One region of the Streptomyces sp. NPDC048441 genome, then DNA from elsewhere that is predicted to be linked to it. Evidence: predicted binding sites of a transcription regulator. Region 1 holds the regulator's gene; the other holds the start of a gene.
The links. Region 1 encodes HspR, which represses chaperone genes until heat shock. Its sites were predicted from a motif close to TTGAGNNNNNNNNNCTCAA; they were not measured.
Positions count from the first base shown of each region.

Region 2: lon (endopeptidase La) is a predicted target of HspR. The motif match lies at 4,292-4,310, and genes of this name have one in related genera.

Region 1 covers NZ_JBICXM010000003.1:398,394-407,079, forward strand. The annotation lists gene ACGFSB_RS09765 ((Fe-S)-binding protein) at 1-606, opposite strand, end outside; gene dnaK (molecular chaperone DnaK) at 950-2,836, shown strand; gene grpE (nucleotide exchange factor GrpE) at 2,833-3,558, shown strand; gene dnaJ (molecular chaperone DnaJ) at 3,601-4,815, shown strand; gene ACGFSB_RS09785 (heat shock protein transcriptional repressor HspR) at 4,817-5,266, shown strand; gene ACGFSB_RS09790 (hypothetical protein) at 5,361-5,864, shown strand; gene ACGFSB_RS09795 (DUF397 domain-containing protein) at 6,195-6,392, opposite strand; gene ACGFSB_RS09800 (DUF397 domain-containing protein) at 6,395-6,598, opposite strand; gene ACGFSB_RS09805 (DUF397 domain-containing protein) at 6,601-6,798, opposite strand; gene ACGFSB_RS09810 (DUF397 domain-containing protein) at 6,801-6,998, opposite strand; gene ACGFSB_RS09815 (helix-turn-helix domain-containing protein) at 7,008-7,889, opposite strand; gene ACGFSB_RS09820 (ATP-binding protein) at 8,150-8,593, shown strand.
Region 2 covers NZ_JBICXM010000014.1:37,194-45,879, reverse strand. The annotation lists gene ACGFSB_RS29555 (multifunctional oxoglutarate decarboxylase/oxoglutarate dehydrogenase thiamine pyrophosphate-binding subunit/dihydrolipoyllysine-residue succinyltransferase subunit) at 1-330, opposite strand, end outside; gene ACGFSB_RS29550 (ATP-binding protein) at 590-1,675, opposite strand; gene ACGFSB_RS29545 (response regulator transcription factor) at 1,689-2,429, opposite strand; gene ACGFSB_RS29540 (spermidine synthase) at 2,495-3,190, opposite strand; gene ACGFSB_RS29535 (rhomboid-like protein) at 3,361-4,149, shown strand; gene lon (endopeptidase La) at 4,333-6,750, shown strand; gene ACGFSB_RS29525 (lysozyme) at 6,844-7,686, opposite strand; gene ACGFSB_RS29520 (MarR family winged helix-turn-helix transcriptional regulator) at 7,972-8,475, shown strand; gene ACGFSB_RS29515 (protein phosphatase 2C domain-containing protein) at 8,638-8,686, opposite strand, start outside.

The sequences.
Region 1 (8,686 bases):
ATCCATGCCCCGGAACCACGAGACGAACGGGTACGAGATGAAGAACGACGCCTCGTAGCTGTCCACGTGGTGCTGGGCACCCTCAAGGGCGTGCAGCGTGAAGATGCAGACGCCGACGATGAGGATGACGGCCTCGACGAAGTACCCCTGGCCCTTCTTGGAGCCCGCGAAGCGGGACTTGCGGCCCGGCTTGTCGGGGTTGCTCAGCTGCCGGATGACGATCAGGGTCAGGATGCCGACCACCGTCATCGTGCCGATGAACTCGACGAAGATGTTGTACGGCGGCCATTCGCCGATGACCGGCAGCATCCAGTCGGCCTTGAAGAGCTGGCCGATGGCGTTGACGATCGTCAGGAGCAGCGTGTAGAAGCCCACCGCCACGAACCAGTGCGCGACACCGACGACGCCCCAGCGGTTCATACGCGTATGGCCCAGGAACTCCCTGGCCACGGTGAGGGTGCGCTGCACGGGCTGATCGGTGCGGGTGCCGGCGGGGACCGGCTGACCGAGCCGCATGTACTGGACGATCTGCACGATGGCACGGCCGAACAGCGCGACGCCGACCGCGATTAGGACCAGCGACACGATGATCGCGGCGAGTTGCATTTGGGGCTCCTCGGGCCTGCGAGGCGAACTATTACTAAGCGGTAACTTAGGTAGTCCGTCTGAGACTACCCACTTACTCAGCCGCACTGTAGCCAGGGCGGGGGTGATCTGCGTTGCTCAGGTGACCCTTGCCGCGTCGGGGCGCCCGAAGGGGCGCGGGGAACTGCGCGACCAGCCACAGCGGACCCGCAGTCGAGTGGATCGCGCTCAGTGAGGGGCCCCGACTTGCGCGTAAGGGCTGGATAAGAGTTGAGTCCCTCACGCTCAGCTCTGTTGACTCCAGCGAAGCGCTCATGCATCCTTGAGCCAGTTCCACTCAAGAAGTACATCTGGAGGAATCGAAATGGCACGTGCGGTCGGCATCGACCTGGGCACGACTAACTCTGTCGTCAGCGTTCTTGAAGGCGGCGAGCCCACCGTCATCACCAACGCCGAGGGCGCCAGGACCACGCCGTCCGTCGTCGCCTTCGCGAAGAACGGTGAGGTCCTGGTAGGCGAGGTCGCCAAGCGCCAGGCAGTCACGAACGTCGACAGGACCATCCGTTCGGTCAAGCGCCACATGGGCACTGACTGGAAGGTGGACATCGACGAGAAGGGGTTCAACCCCCAGCAGATCTCGGCGTTCATCCTGCAGAAGCTGAAGCGCGACGCGGAGTCCTACCTGGGCGAGAAGGTGGCCGACGCGGTCATCACCGTCCCGGCGTACTTCAACGACTCGGAGCGCCAGGCGACGAAGGAGGCCGGCGAGATCGCGGGCCTGAACGTCCTGCGCATCGTCAATGAGCCGACGGCCGCCGCTCTGGCGTACGGCCTCGACAAGGACGACCAGACGATCCTCGTCTTCGACCTCGGTGGCGGCACCTTCGACGTGTCCCTCCTGGAGATCGGCGACGGCGTCGTCGAGGTGAAGGCCACGAACGGCGACAACCACCTCGGTGGTGACGACTGGGACCAGCGCGTCGTCGACTACCTGGTCAAGCAGTTCAACAACGGCCACGGCGTGGACCTCTCCAAGGACAAGATGGCGCTCCAGCGCCTGCGCGAGGCGGCCGAGAAGGCCAAGATCGAGCTGTCGTCCTCCACGGAGACCTCGATCAACCTGCCGTACATCACGGCGTCCGCCGAGGGCCCGCTGCACTTGGACGAGAAGCTCACGCGCGCCCAGTTCCAGCAGCTCACGTCCGACCTTCTTGAGCGGTGCAAGAACCCGTTCAACAACGTCATCAAGGACGCGGGCATCCAGCTCTCCGAGATCGACCACGTCGTTCTCGTCGGTGGCTCGACCCGTATGCCCGCCGTCGCGGAGCTCGTCAAGGAGCTGACCGGCGGCCAGGACGCCAACAAGGGTGTGAACCCGGACGAGGTCGTCGCCATCGGCGCCGCGCTTCAGGCCGGTGTCCTCAAGGGCGAGGTCAAGGACGTCCTGCTCCTCGACGTCACCCCGCTGTCCCTCGGTATCGAGACCAAGGGAGGGATCATGACGAAGCTCATCGAGCGCAACACCACGATCCCGACCAAGCGCTCCGAGATCTTCACGACGGCCGAGGACAACCAGCCGTCCGTCCAGATCCAGGTGTACCAGGGCGAGCGCGAGATCGCGGCGTACAACAAGAAGCTCGGAATGTTCGAGCTCACCGGTCTGCCGCCCGCCCCGCGCGGTGTCCCGCAGATCGAGGTCGCCTTCGACATCGACGCCAACGGCATCATGCACGTGACGGCCAAGGACCTCGGCACCGGCAAGGAGCAGAAGATGACCGTCACCGGCGGCTCCTCGCTGCCGAAGGACGAGGTCGACCGTATGCGCCAGGAGGCCGAGCAGTACGCGGACGAGGACCACAAGCGCCGCGAGGCCGCCGAGTCCCGCAACCAGGGCGAGCAGCTCGTCTACCAGACGGAGAAGTTCCTCGCGGACAACGCGGACAAGGTTCCGGGTGACGTGAAGACCGAGGTCGAGTCCGCCGTCGAAGAGCTGAAGGAAAAGCTCAAGGGCGAGGACACGGCGGAGATCCGCACGGCCACCGAGAAGGTCGCGGCCGTCTCGCAGAAGCTGGGCCAGGCCATGTACGCGGACGCTCAGGGCGCGCAGGGTGCCGAGGGCGCTGCCCCCGGTCCCGAGGGCGCTGACGGCGGCGAGGGCCCGAACATGTCCAAGGACAAGGACGACGACGTGGTCGACGCCGAGATCGTCGACGACGAGAAGCCTGGTGACACGAAGGGCGGCGCCGCATGACCGAGGAGACTCCGGGCTTCGGCGACAACGCCGAGCAGCCTGACGTCCCCTCCGGCGCCACCCCTGATGACGCGGCGCCGCAGGCCGCCGAGCCCTCCACCGAGGAGGGCCCGGCGGCCCCGGCCGGGGACGCAGCAAGCAGTACAAAGAAGGGCCAGTCCGGTCAGTCGGCTCAGTCCGCTCAGGACGTGGGTCTGATCGCGCAGCTGGACCAGGTGCGTACGGCGCTCGGCGAGCGCACGGCGGACCTCCAGCGGCTCCAGGCGGAGTATCAGAACTACCGCCGTCGTGTGGAGCGGGACAAGGTGACGGTGAAGGAGATCGCCGCGGCGAACCTCCTCTCCGAGCTCCTCCCGAGCCTCGACGACATCGGCCGCGCGCGTGAGCACGACGAGCTGGTGGGCGGGTTCAAGTCGGTGGCGGAGGCCCTTGAGACGGTCGTCGCCAAGATGGGCCTCCAGCAGTTCGGCAAGGAGGGCGAGCCCTTCGACCCGACGATCCACGAGGCCCTGATGCACTCGTACGCACCCGACGTCACCGAGACGACGTGTGTCGCGATCCTGCAGCCGGGTTACCGCATCGGTGAGCGCACCATCCGCCCCGCGCGGGTGGCCGTGGCCGAGCCGCAGCCGGGTGCCCAGCCGGCCAAGGGTGACGAACCCGCCGAAGCCTCCGCCGATGCGGCGGAGGACAAGGAGACCGGTGGCCCGGACGAGGGCTGACGTAACGGTGTTGATGGTGAAGCGAGAGGAGGGACGTCGGGGATGAGTACCAAGGACTTCATCGAGAAGGACTACTACAAGGTTCTCGGCGTCCCCAAGGACGCCACCGAGGCCGAGATCAAGAAGGCGTACCGGAAGCTCGCCCGCGAGAACCACCCGGACGCCAACAAGGGGAACGCGAAGGCGGAAGAGCGCTTCAAGGAGATCTCCGAGGCGAACGACGTCCTCGGGGACCCCAAGAAGCGCAAGGAGTACGACGAAGCGCGTGCTCTCTTCGGCAACGGCGGCTTCAGGCCCGGCCCTGGGGCGGGCGGCGCCGGAGGTTCGTTCAACTTCGACCTGGGTGACCTCTTCGGAGGCGGCGCCCCGGGTGGCGGTGGACCGGGCGGTCCCGGCGGTGCGGGCGGCTTCGGGGGCGGTCTTGGTGACGTCTTCGGGGGCCTGTTCAACCGGGGCGGCACGGGCGCGGGCGGCACCGGCACGCGTACACAGCCAAGGCGCGGCCAGGACATCGAGTCCGAGGTCACGCTGAGCTTCACGGAGGCGGTGGACGGGGCCACGGTCCCGCTTCGCATGTCGTCCCAGGCGCCCTGCAAGGCCTGTTCCGGAACCGGCGACAAGAACGGCACACCGCGCGTGTGCCCGACGTGCGTCGGCACGGGCCAAGTCACGCGGGGAGGCGGCGGCGGTTTCTCCCTCACGGACCCCTGCGTGGACTGCAAGGGTCGTGGGCTCATCGCCCAGGACCCCTGCGAGGTCTGCAAGGGCTCTGGCAGGGCGAAGTCGTCACGCACGATGCAGGTGCGGATCCCCGCAGGAGTCTCGGACGGCCAGCGCATCCGCCTGCGCGGCAAGGGCGGCCCGGGTGAACGGGGCGGCCCGGCGGGCGACTTGTACGTCGTCGTGCACGTCGACACCCACCCGGTCTTTGGCCGCAGGGGCGACAATCTGACGGTGACGGTTCCGGTGACGTTCACGGAGGCGGCACTGGGCGGCGAGGTCAAGGTCCCCACGCTGGGCGGCCCTGCCGTGACCCTGAAGCTGCCTCCGGGCACGCCCAACGGTCGTACGATGCGGGCGCGGGGCAAGGGCGCGGTCCGCAAGGACGGTTCGCGGGGCGATTTGCTCGTGACGGTGGAGGTATCGGTTCCGACCGACCTCTCCGACTCGGCGAAGGAAGCCCTGGAGTCCTACCGCAAGGCGACTGCGGACGACGATCCGCGGGCAGAACTGTTCCAGGCCGCGAAGGGAGCATGAGATGGACGGCCGTCGTCGAAATCCGTACCAGTTGACCGACGAGACGCCGGTCTACGTCATCTCGGTGGCCGCCCAGCTGAGCGGCCTCCACCCGCAGACCCTGCGCCAGTACGACCGCCTTGGCCTCGTCTCCCCGGACCGCACACCGGGCCGGGGCCGCCGCTACTCCGCCCGCGACATCGAACTGCTGCGCACGGTGCAGCAGTTGTCGCAGGAGGAGGGCATCAACCTCGCGGGCATCAAGCGCATCATCGAGCTGGAACACCAGGTCGCGGCGCTGCAGTCGAGGGTGGCCGAACTGGCCTCGGCGGTCGAGGGGGCGGCCACCGCGATGCAGCAGCGCGAGGCGGCGGTGCACGCGTCGTACCGCCGTGACCTGGTCCCGTACCAGGATGTGCAGCAGGCGAGCGCGCTGGTGGTGTGGCGACCCAAGAGGTCGTCGGAGCAGTAGATTTCTGGATTTCGTACGCTCATGTAGGGGCCGGGAGGTGGCAACCTCCCGGCCCCTACGTTTCTTTTCTGCGGGGAAAGTGGGGGCGCGCGCCATGGCCATGGTGGGACTGTTCTGGATCGCCGAGGGCGACGTATACGTAGGCGCGAAGCCGTCGGGCCTGGCGGCCGGGGTGCGCCTGACGCCGGAGGGCGTGGTGGCCCTGGGCGACAGGCAGTCGGCGTTCTGGCTGTGGGACGAGGTGCGCGCGCTGACGATCGAGGACGCCCCGGTGAAGTCCCTCAAGCGCCAGGTGGGCGTCCTGGTGGACATGGCCCTGACGATGGGCCTCGGCGGCTCGGACGACGCACCGGCGATGACGGTACGGATCGCGACGGCCGGGGGTGACACGGACCTGTTGGCCTACACGGCGGCGGCAACGGGCTACTCCCAGACGGAGTACGACCTCTCCCTGGCCCTCCTGTCCCGCATGACGGAGGGCGAGGCAACCCTGCGGACCACGCTGGCGGCGATGGCGGAGTGGGGGCGGCGGCATGAGGGGGGCACGCCGAGGGCGGGGGAGCGGGAGGGGGTGCTGCGGGGGTGGGCGGAGGGGTGAGGGCCCTCTGGGAGTGTGCTGGATCCCGGTGGCTCGGGGGCTTTGGGGGCGTGGGTTTTGCGTGGCTTCCGGTGGCTCGGGGGCTTTGAGGACGTGGGTCCTGCTCGGCCTCCCGTGGCCCGGGGGCTTTGAGGCGCTGGGCCTGCCTGACTGCTGGGGGTGTCAGCTTCCGGCGGTCCAGGGGTGCCGCCGCGTCCCCACCCACCCGCCCCCGCCTGGCCGGGCAGCCCAGCCAGGGCTTCGGTGCACCGGTGGACACGGCGCCGGGGCCGTCCGGCTCTCCGCGTGACATTGCGACTTTCGCGCGACGCGGCAACACAGGAGCTCGGCTCAGCGTTGGGGTGCCTCGCGCTTCAAGTGCAGCAGGAGGGCGGAGAGCTGGGGCGGGGCGGTGGTCAGCTGTATGGCTGGGGTGTCGCTTTCGCGGAGGCGGAGTGTTCCGCCGGGGGCGGTGGCGAGGTAGAGGCATTCGCCCTCGGGGCCGCCGCTGAACGTGGACTTCTGCCATTGCCGGTCCGGTATGGGCATGGTTAGCCCTCCGTCAGTGCGGGGCTCTGCCTGATGTGGCCCATGAGCGCCGCGAGTTGAGTGGGCGCGGTAGCCAAGGTGACGGCTGGGGTGTCGCTTTCGCGGATGCAGATTGTTCTGTTGGGGGCGGTGGCGAGGTAGAGGCAGTCTCCTTCCGGGCCGCCGCTGAACGTGGACTTCTGCCATTGCCGGTCCGGTATGGGCATGGTTAGCCCTCCGTCAGTGCGGGGCTCTGCTTGATGTGGCCCATGAGCGCCGCGAGTTGAGTGGGCGCGGTAGCCAAGGTGACGGCTGGGGTGTCGCTTTCGCGGAGGCGGATGGTGCCGTCGGGGGCGGCAGCGAGGTAGAGGCACTCTCCCTGTGGGCCTCCGCTGAACGACGACTTCTGCCAGGTGAGCAGGTTCATGGTCAGCCCTCGGTTATCTGGGGGCAGCTCTTGATGTGGCGCAAGAGCGCGGAGAGTTGCGCTGTGTCGGTAGTCAGGATGATGCCAGGGGTGTCACTTTCGCGGAGGTGGATCGTTCCCTCGGTGGTGGTGGCCAGGTAGAGGCAGTTGCTCTCCGGGCCGCCGCTGAACGAGGACTTCTGCCAGTCCAGGCGGGGCATTCGAGGCTCCTAGAGCGTATAGAGCAGATGCTTGATCAGGGCCAACGAGTCCTTGACCGCGAGTTCCTTGGAAGAGGTGTCGTGCTCTGTCGTGATCGGCGCGACTGCGCTCCCCATTAGACGGTCGAACATAGTGTCGTACAAGGCAAGGTGTTCGTCATCGCCGATGTACAGCGGCCCCGCTGGATGATCGAGAACGATCGTGCTCAACGTGCGCACAGGTGTGACGGCATGTAGGAACGACCCGGTGAGCGCGGCATCCAGGTCAGCTCCGAACGGGAAGATCTGGATGGATACGTTGGGTAGTTGAGCGACTTCGACGAGGCGCAGCAGTTGCTCTCGTAGAACACTGGAGCCGCCGAATCGCATGTGCAGGGCAGCCTCATGGATCACCGCGTGAAAGGTCGGGGGGTTCTCGGCGGTCAGAACCGCTTGCCGTTCCAAGCGGAAGGAAGTCGCCTCGTCGACGTCGCGTACACCCAACTTGGGGTTGGAGAAGATCGTGCGGATGTACTGCTCGGTCTGGAGCAGGCCGGGGATGAACAGCGTCTCGTGGTTCCGCAGGGACGTGGCACCCGCTTCGAGCTCGGCGAGGTTCATCGCCGCCCCACCGATGCTCCCCTTGTAGGTGCTCCACCAGCCTTTACCAGTGGCTTCAGACATGACAACGAGGGCCTCGACATAGGGCACGCTTTCGCATCCGAGTGCGCGGCACAGGTCACGTAGCCGGTCCGACAGGATTGAGGTGCGTCCGGCTTCGATGTGGCTGAGCTGGCCACGCCCCATGCCGATCCGCTCGGCGGCCTCTCCGGCAGACAAGTCTGCTTGCTCGCGCAGCTTCTTGAGCTCGTAGCCGAGGCGTCGTTGTCGCTCGCTGATGGTGGTGCGCATTCCCAAGGGGTGTCTCCTCAGTGGTGTGGCCAAAGTCTGCCCCGATAGAGGGAGTTGGTCCATCGAATCGAGAGAGTAGGTTGCGAAATTGTGCCCTGTTTCCCTACTGTGAGTGTGGCATCAGTCACTCAATGGAACTGCTTAACTCCCCCTGCCCGTAAGCCGAAAGGCACCCGAAGGCCCCGCAAGGAGCTCAAGGGCAACGCCATCGCCCGGCGCGGGGCACCCCCTCACTCACCCTCCCGACGGGAGAAACCGCCATGCCCCCTGCCCCCGCCTGCCCGGACGGGCCCCGCGCAGCGCACCGCGCGGCTCAACTGACGTACGACTACAGCCTGTTCGCGCCCGGTGATGCGACCGCCCCGAAAGTCTGCCGGGACTTCGTACGGGCGATCCTTCGCTCCCTGGAACGGGACGAGCTGGTCATGGTGGCGACACTCTGCACCTCGGAGCTCGTCACGAACGTCCACTTGCACACCAAGGGCTCGGCGATGCTCCGCATCAGGCTGACCCCGGTGCGTCTCCGCCTGACCGTCTTCGACGAGAGCCCGGATCCGCCGGTGGTCGCGCACCCGGCTGCCGGGGCGGCGGCCTGCTGGGGCCGGGGGCTTGCCCTGGTCGCGGAGACGGCTGACGCGTGGGGCGTCGCGGGTGAGAGGGCGGGGCGGTACGCGAAGGGGGTCTGGTTCGAGCTTTCGAGCTAGGGGGGCGGCGCGGATGCGGAAGCGTTCCTTCCGCACCGCATCGGGTGACGGAGAGCCGTTCCCCCAGGTAGGCCCCCGTACGTACTTACCGTG
Region 2 (8,686 bases), on a different contig from region 1:
AGCTGCGGGCGCGGCGGGCGCTGCGGGAGCCGCAGGCGCGGCCGGAGCCGCTGCGGATGCGGCGGGAGCTGCGGGGGACGTGGTGGCCGCAGCCCCCGCGGCTGCGTCACCCGCCGGCTTGGCCGGAGGCGCGGCGGACGCCGCTACTCCCGGCTTGTAGTCGGCGAAGAAGTCCCACCAGGCTCGGTCGACCGAATTCGGGTCCTGGAGGTACTGCTGATAGATCTCGTCGACGAGCCACTCATTGGGACCGAAGGCGGCGGCAGGGCTCTTGCCCTGCCCGTCTTGGTCGGTCGAGATGCTCGAGTTACTGGGGGACTGTGGCGACACGGCGGTAACCGCCCTCTTCCGCTTCACAAGGTGATGGACAGCGGAAATAAAGGCTACGCCTCCATCGCCGTCAGGTGCAGACCGGCCCCGTCAACCGTCGTGTAAGTCACATTGGATCCGGGGTTTCGGCGGCGTAAATGGCGGGAAACAAGCGAGGTTCCGCAACGCCAGATGGCCGCGCGGGTCTGCCCCAGCGCGGCGGCGTCCCCCGGGCGCGCTTTCGATGCGCCCGCGAATCGCTTCCTTTTCGAACCCTACGTCAACTTCGCACTTCGGGCAGGCCCGGAAGGGTGACCTGGATGCGACAGCCACGAGCGCTTTCGGCCACTCCGATGTGCCCGCCGTGCAGATCGACCGCCCAGCGCGCGATGGCGAGCCCGAGCCCGGTGCCGCCGTCGCTGCCGGGGCCCTGCGCGGCGGCGTGGACGTGGCTGCCCCGGTTGAAGCGCTCGAAGACCTTGTGCCACTCCGACTCCGGGATGCCGGGGCCCTCGTCGAGGACCTCCAGGTCCAGGGACTCGGGGTAGAGGCCGCGCCGGGCGCGCACGGTGACGCGGCCGTGCGGCGGGCTGTGCTTGACGGCGTTGTCGATGAGGTTGGCCACGACCTGGTGCAGGCGCTCGGCGTCCGCGTGCGCGGTCAGCTCGGGCGGCGTGACGTCCAGGTGCAGATGCACGTCCGTACGGGTGTGGCTGCCGGAGCCCGAAGCGATGCCCGCGCGCGCGGAGGCCACCATGTTGGCCTCCTTCAGGACGCCCGACAGATAGGGCCACACCTCGAAGCGGCGGGCCCGCAGCGGTACGACGCCGTTGTCCAGGCGGGACAGGTCGAGCAGGGTCTCCACGAGACGCCCGAGCCGCTCCGTCTGCTTGAGGGCCGTACGCATGGTCTCCGGGTCGGCGGCGGAGACTCCGTCGACGACGTTCTCCAGGACCGCGCGAAGGGCCGCGATGGGGGTGCGCAGCTCGTGCGAGACGTTGGCGACCAGCTCCTTGCGCTGCTGGTCCTGGGCCTCCAGGTCGTCCGCCATGCGGTTGATCGTGGTGGCCACGTCGCCCAGCTCGTCGCGCCGGTCGGCGCCGCGCACCCGGCGCGTGTAGTCGCCGTGCGAGACGGCGCGCGCCACCGAGTTCATCTCGTCCAGGGGCGCGGTGAGGCTGTGCGCCACGAACTGCGTGATCAGCAGCGTGGCGATCACCGAGAAGACGGTGATGAAGCGCAGCTCGGTCTCCGTCTCCATCGCCACCATCAGCAGACCGGTGGTGATGAAGACCGAGACGACCACCAGAGTGCCGAGCTTGGTCTTGATGGAGAACGGTCGCAGCCCTCCGAAAGGCCTGGTCATCAGCTGCCCGGCCTCACGGGGTCGGGGTCTCCAGGGCGTAACCCACGCCGTGCACCGTCCGGATCCGCTCGGCGCCGATCTTCCGGCGCAGCGCCTTGATGTGGCTGTCGACGGTCCGGGTGCCCGACGCGTCGGCCCAGTCCCACACCTCGGCGAGCAGCTGCTCGCGCGAGAGCACCGCACGCGGCGTATTGGCCAGGCAGACGAGCAGGTCGAACTCCGTCGGCGTCAGATGTACGTCCTCGCTGCGGACCCTGACCCGCCGCTGGGCATGGTCGACCTCCAACTCGCCGAGCCGCAGGATCCCGCTGCGCGGCGTGGTCGCGGCGAGCGCGGCCCGCTCGACCCTGCGAAGGAGGACGTGCACGCGGGCCGCGAGCTCCCGCATGGAGAACGGCTTGGTCATGTAGTCGTCGGCGCCGACACCGAGCCCGACCAGCATGTCCGTCTCGTCGTCGCGGGCCGTCAGCATGAGGACGGGAACCGGCCGCTGGGCCTGCACCCGACGGCACACTTCGAGCCCGTCGAAGCCCGGCAGCATGATGTCCAGGATCAGCAGATCGGGCTGCCAAGCCTGTGCGGTGTCGACCGCCGAAGGACCGTCTCCCGCCGTTTGCACTACGAAACCCTCGGCACGTAGCCGGGCGGCGATGGCGTCGACGATCGTCGGGTCGTCCTCGACCACCAGAACCCGGCGCTGGGCGCCCGGCATCGCCGCCGTCGCGCCGTTCTGGGAGGTGTGTGTCTGCTCCATCGCCCGCCCCTGACACTGATCGCTTGTGTTCGGTCAGCAGAGTACGGGTCGCGAAGGCACCTCGGCTACGCAGCCCTTACACCGAGATGAACCACGTCGGGTACGCCTCGGGCAACGGGGATCTCTTCCGTCCTTACCGCCTGGAACCCGGCATTCCGTAGAGCGTCGTCGAAAGCGGACGAGGGCTTGGCGGACCACACGGCGAGTACGCCGCCGGGGTTGAGGCGGGCCTGGCAGGCGGCCAGACCGGCTGGCGAGTAGAGGGAGTTGTTGCCGTCCGTCACCGTCCAGTCGGGCCCGTTGTCGATGTCCAGACAGAGCGCGTCATACGTTTCCGGGGCATGGGAAGGGGCATCCGAGCCGGAGACGTACGCGACAAGGTCTGTGTGCAGGATCTCCGTACGCGGATCGGCGAGCGCGGCGCCGGAGAGCTCGGCGAGCGGCCCTTCCCGATGCCAGTCGATGATGGCCTGCTCCCGCTCGACCACGGCGATACGCCCCCAGCGCGGGTCAGCGGCGGCATGGGCGAGGGAGAAGCCGACACCGAGGCCGCCGATGAGGAGGCCGGGTTTCGAGGGCCGGTCCAGGGCGTCGTACGCCGCGTCGATGAGCAGCCGCTCCGAGCGGCCGTCCGAGGTGTCCATGAGGAAGCAGCCGTTGGCGATGATCTGTAGCAGCGCACCGTGGCGCCGCAGTACGACTTCGCCGTACGGCCCCTCACGCCGGTCGATGACGACGGGGGTGGTGGTCTGGGTGTGCATGGCGGCCAGGGTAGGGGCCGTCAGGAGGGCCCGCCGGGAGGTTGGGACGATGGGGCGGACGCGGGTTCGGCCTGTGGGGTTGCTGTGATGTGCGTCTCACGTGGTGCGGGTCATAGACAATGCCGGAAAAATCGGCAAAGGGTTGGCCGGGACATGTGGTTGGCCGGGACATGGCCGGGACGGAAGGAGCGCCTCACGTGCACCGGAGTGCGTCGGCTGCCCCCACGGCACCGGACGAGAGGGCCGTGCCCGGCCTGGACGGCATCCCCCGCCAGCGTGGGCCTCAGCCGGTCGCCCCCAGGACGTATGAGGCATCCCGGGCGGATGCCTCACCCGCCCGGCGCCGCCCGCGTCTGTGGCGCCTGCTTCCGACTCCGGCCGGTACGCCGTTCACGTTCGGATACGCGGCCGTCCTCGCCGTCACCTCACTCCTTACGCAGTACGCCGACCCGTCCTTGATCGCGACCCTGCACCAGCACTCGAGCACGGACGTGGCCCATCTGACGCAGGAGCCGGTGCTCGTCCTGGTGGCGAGCGCGCTGTGGATAGCGGGCGGCATCGCCTCGCCCTACGCGATCGGCTTCCTGCTGGTTCTCACGGCCCTGGAGCGCCGCATCGGCGCACTGCGCACCGCCGGTGTCTTCCTGCTCGGCCATGTAGTGGCGACCCTCGCGACCGAGGTCCCGGTCGGCTTCTCGGTCCTGGCGGGCCACCTGCCCGACAGCTCCCTGCACCGCCTCGACTACGGCATCAGCTTCGGCGTCGCGGCGAGCGTCGGCGCGCTGGCGGGCCTGTTCAGGCCGTGGCTGCGGTGTCTTGTGATCGCCGGGTTCGGCGGAATGCTGATCGACGACCTCATCGCGTTCACGGACCCGATGACCAACTGGGGCCATCTCCTGGCCCTGTCGATCGGCGTCGCCACGTGGCCGCTGGTGCGACGGTGGCGTCAGTCCGCTTGACGGTGCCGTGCGGGTGTCGACCCGCATCGACCCGCATCGACACGCATCGACCTGTATCGATCCGTGCCAACCCGTATCGACCCGTGTCGAAGTGATCGCTCACAGCGAACATCCCCGGGGAACATTCAAGAGCTCATGAGCATTGAGTCGGTATAGCTCAACTTGAATGCCGAAAGGGAGATCATGACTTCTGAGTCCAAGGCGTCCACACCACTTACGCTGCCCGTGCTGCCGCTCGACGACGAAGTTGTCCTGCCCGGCATGGTGGTTCCGTTCGACCTGTCCGACGCCGATGTGCGCGCCGCCGTGGAGGCCGCCCAAGCGGCAGCCCCCTCCGTTGGTAGTGGCAGCAAGCCGCAGGTCCTTCTTGTTCCGCGTATCGACGGGACGTACGCGTCGACCGGTGTCCTCGGCACCGTCGAGCAGGTCGGCCGGCTCTCCGACGGCGACCCGGGCGCCCTCATCCGCGGCCGCGGCCGCGTGCGGATCGGTGCTGGTACGACCGGGCCGGGTGCCGCGCTCTGGGTGGAGGGGCTCAAGGTCGACGAGACCGTGCCCGACCCTGTTCCCGGCGCTGTCGCCGAGCTGGTCAAGGAGTACAAGGCCCTGGCCACCAGCTGGCTGAAGAAGCGCGGGGCCTGGCAGGTCGTGGACCGCGTACAGGCGATCGAGGACGTCTCCGCCCTTGCCGACAATTCCGGCTACTCACCTTTCCTCTCCAGCCAGCAGAAGGTGGAGCTTCTCGAGACGGACGACCCGATCGCCCGCCTGAAGCTCGCCACCGAGCAGCTGCGCGAGCACCTCGCCGAGCAGGACGTCGCCGAGTCCATCGCCAAGGACGTACAGGAAGGCGTCGACAAGCAGCAGCGCGAGTTCCTGCTGCGGCGCCAGCTCGACGCCGTGCGCAAGGAGCTGCGTGAGATCAACGGCGAGCAGGACGGAGAGGAGTCCGACGACTACCGCACCCGTGTCGAGGCCGCCGACCTCCCCGGACACGTCCGTGAGGCCGCTCTCAAGGAAGTCGACAAGCTGGAGCGGTCCAGCGACCAGTCGCCCGAGGGCTCCTGGATCAGGACCTGGCTGGACACCGTCCTCGAACTCCCCTGGAACGAGCGGACCGAGGACGAGTACGACATCAAGGGCGCCCAGAACGTCCTCGACGCCGAGCACGCGGGCCTCCAGGACGTGAAGGAGCGCATCACCGAGTACCTCGCCGTACGCAAGCGGCGCGCGGACCGGGGCCTCGGGGTCGTCGGTGGTCGCCGCGGCGGCGCCGTGCTCGCCCTCGTCGGGCCTCCCGGCGTCGGCAAGACCTCCCTCGGCGAGTCCGTCGCGCACGCCATGGGGCGCAAGTTCGTGCGGGTCGCCCTCGGCGGCGTACGCGACGAGGCGGAGATCCGCGGACACCGTCGTACATACGTGGGGGCGCTGCCGGGACGGATCGTGCGGGCCATCAAGGAGGCCGGGTCCATGAACCCGGTCGTGCTGCTCGACGAGATCGACAAGGTGGGCTCCGATTTCCGCGGCGACCCTGCCGCCGCCCTCCTCGAAGTCCTCGACCCGGCGCAGAACCACACCTTCCGCGACCACTACCTGGAGGTCGAGCTCGACCTGAGCGACGTCGTCTTCCTGGCGACGGCGAACGTCATCGAAGCCATCCCCGAGGCGCTGCTCGACCGTATGGAACTGGTCAGGCTCGACGGCTACACCGAGGACGAGAAGGTCGTCATCGCCCGCGACCACCTGCTCCCGCGCCAGCTGGAGCGGGCAGGGCTCCAGACGGACGAAGTGACCCTGGACGAGAGCGCGTTGCGCAAGCTCGCGGGGGAGTACACGCGGGAAGCGGGCGTACGCAACCTGGAGCGGTCCGTCGCGCGGCTGCTCCGCAAGGTCGCGGCGAAGCACGAACTCGGCGAGCAGGAGCTGCCGTTCACCGTGTCGGACGCGGATCTGCGGGCGCTCATCGGGCGGCCGCACCACGTGCCCGAGTCCGCGCAGGACCCGGCCGAGCGGCGCACGGCGGTGCCGGGCGTGGCGACCGGGCTCGCGGTCACCGGCGCGGGAGGCGATGTCCTCTTCGTCGAGGCGTCACTCGCCGATCCGGAGACCGGCGCGGCGGGCCTGACCCTGACCGGTCAGCTCGGCGACGTGATGAAGGAGTCCGCGCAGATCGCACTCTCCTTCCTGCGCTCGCGCGGCGCCGAACTGGAGCTGCCCGTCGCCGACTTGAAGGAACGCGGCGTGCACATCCACTTCCCGGCGGGCGCGGTCCCCAAGGACGGGCCGAGCGCGGGCGTCACCATGACGACCGCCCTCGCGTCGCTGCTCAGCGGACGGCTCGTCCGTACGGATGTGGCCATGACCGGCGAGGTCTCGCTGACCGGGCGCGTCCTGCCGATCGGCGGCGTCAAGCAGAAGCTGCTCGCCGCGCACCGCGCCGGGATCACCACAGTGATCATCCCGAAGCGGAACGAGGCCGACCTGGACGATGTCCCGGCGGAGATCCTGGAGAAGCTGGACGTGCACCCCGTCACGGACGTCCGCCAGGTGCTCGAACTCGCCCTGACGGAGGCTGAGTTGAGGGTTCCGGCCGCCGCGTAAGGGCTGGACGTACTGCGGGCCCGGGTCCCATCGCCTTTCGGGACCCGGGCCCGCGGTGCGTCCGCGTGCGTTCACGTGCGTCCAGGGGGTCGCTCAGCCGTTGGCGAGCGCCACCACCCTGTCCAACGCGCCGTTGAACTTGTTGTGGTCCCCGACCGTCGGGCCCGTCGAGGTGTACTGCCACATCGTCTGGAAGCCCCATCCGGCGGGCAGTTCGCCCGGAGCGCTGGCGTAACGGGCGATCCAGAGCGGGTTGTTGGCGGCGAAACCGCCGTAGTTGCCCGTGCACTGCTTCCACCAGCTGGTGGCCGTGTAGATCACGGCGTGGCGCCCGGTGCGCGACTTGTACTGGTTCAGGAAGTCACGGATCCAGGTGACCATCGCGGACTGGGACTTGCCGAAGCAGGCGGCCCCGTACGGGTTCCACTCGATGTCGAGCGCCCCGGGCAGCGTCTTGCCGTCCTTGGACCAGCCACCGCCGTTGTCCACGAAATAATTGGCCTGGGTGGCGCCGCCGGTGGTGTCGGGTGTGGCGAAGTGGTAGGAGCCGCGGATCATGCCCACGTTGTACGAGCCGTTGTACTGCTGGGCGAAGTAGGGGTTCTTGTACGACGTGCTCTCCGTCGCCTTCACGTAGGACCATTTCACGCCGCTGTTCCAGAGCGTCGACCAGGAGACGTTGCCCTGGTGGCTGCTGACGTCGACGCCTTCGGTCTGTACGGCGTCGCTGCCGGGCGGCAGACTGCCCTGCCCGTCGTGCTCGATGACGCCCTGGCCCATACGGGCGGAGCCGCGGGGCGGTATGTCGTCCCCGCCGGCGGCCTGTGCGGCGCCTGGCAGGGTGATGAGGAGGGAGAGGGCGGAGAGGACTGAGAGCAGGATTCCGGCCGCTGACCAGCGCGAGCGGCGGGGCGTTCCGGGTCTGTGCACGGGCATGTGCGTGCCTCCGAAGGCCTCGGTTGAGCTCCATGAGGTCGATGGAGCTCGTGGGGGGACCTGTCGACATGTAGTGGTGTGAACATGTCATCTACGACGCTACGCACGTAGACCCGTGGCTGGGAAGGGGGCCCGGCGTCTGCCGTTGGTCTACTCCTTCGGCGACGTCCTCGGCGTGGACCTGCGGTGCGTTACGAAATACTGGCGGAGCTGCGGCGACGGCGGCCTGCGCCGAGCGGGGCGGGAAACCTCCAGAAACCTGATGAACCGGAAAGAAAGCGTGCCATGGGTGCTGAAGTGCACGAGGGCGAGAACGACGGTGGAGCCGACGGGAGCAGGGCGGGCGTGAACAGGCTGGTCGACCGTGAGTTCCTCTCCCTCGAGCGGGAGTTGACGCTGCTCCTGCGCCGGGCGCGTGCCTCGTCCGGCGAGATGGCACGCCAGGTCCACCCCGATCTGGAGCCCGCCGCGTACGGACTCCTGGTCTGCCTCGACGACTCGGGCCCACAGCGGGCCACGGCTCTGGCCGCGTACATCGGCGTGGGCAAGGCGACGATGAGCCGTCAGCTGCGGGCCCTGGAGGACCTGGGGCTCGTCGCCCGCGAGCCCGACCCCGCCGATGGCAGGGCCTGGCTGGTCCGCCTCACGGAGGAGGGCGGCACGCGGTTCCGCGAGGTGCGGGCGGGGCGCAGGGAACGCTACGTCCGGCAACTGTCCGGCTGGGACCGCTCCGAGGTAGCGGAACTGGCCCGCTTGCTACGCCAGCTGAACGACTCAGCAGAGTCCTGAGACCCCGGCAGGGGCGTCAGCGGGTGCGCTGTGGCTGGGCGGTGCGCAGCTCCCCGCGCCCCCTACGGAGCCCCGGCCGGTTTGGGATCTGCGGGTCGCCCGTGGCTTGTCGCGCAGTTCCCCGCGCCCCTTGCGGGCCCCCTCCCGGTGGGGAGAGCCCCCTCAAAACTCCGCATAGACGACCGCCGCATCATCATGCCGCTTCCCCCGA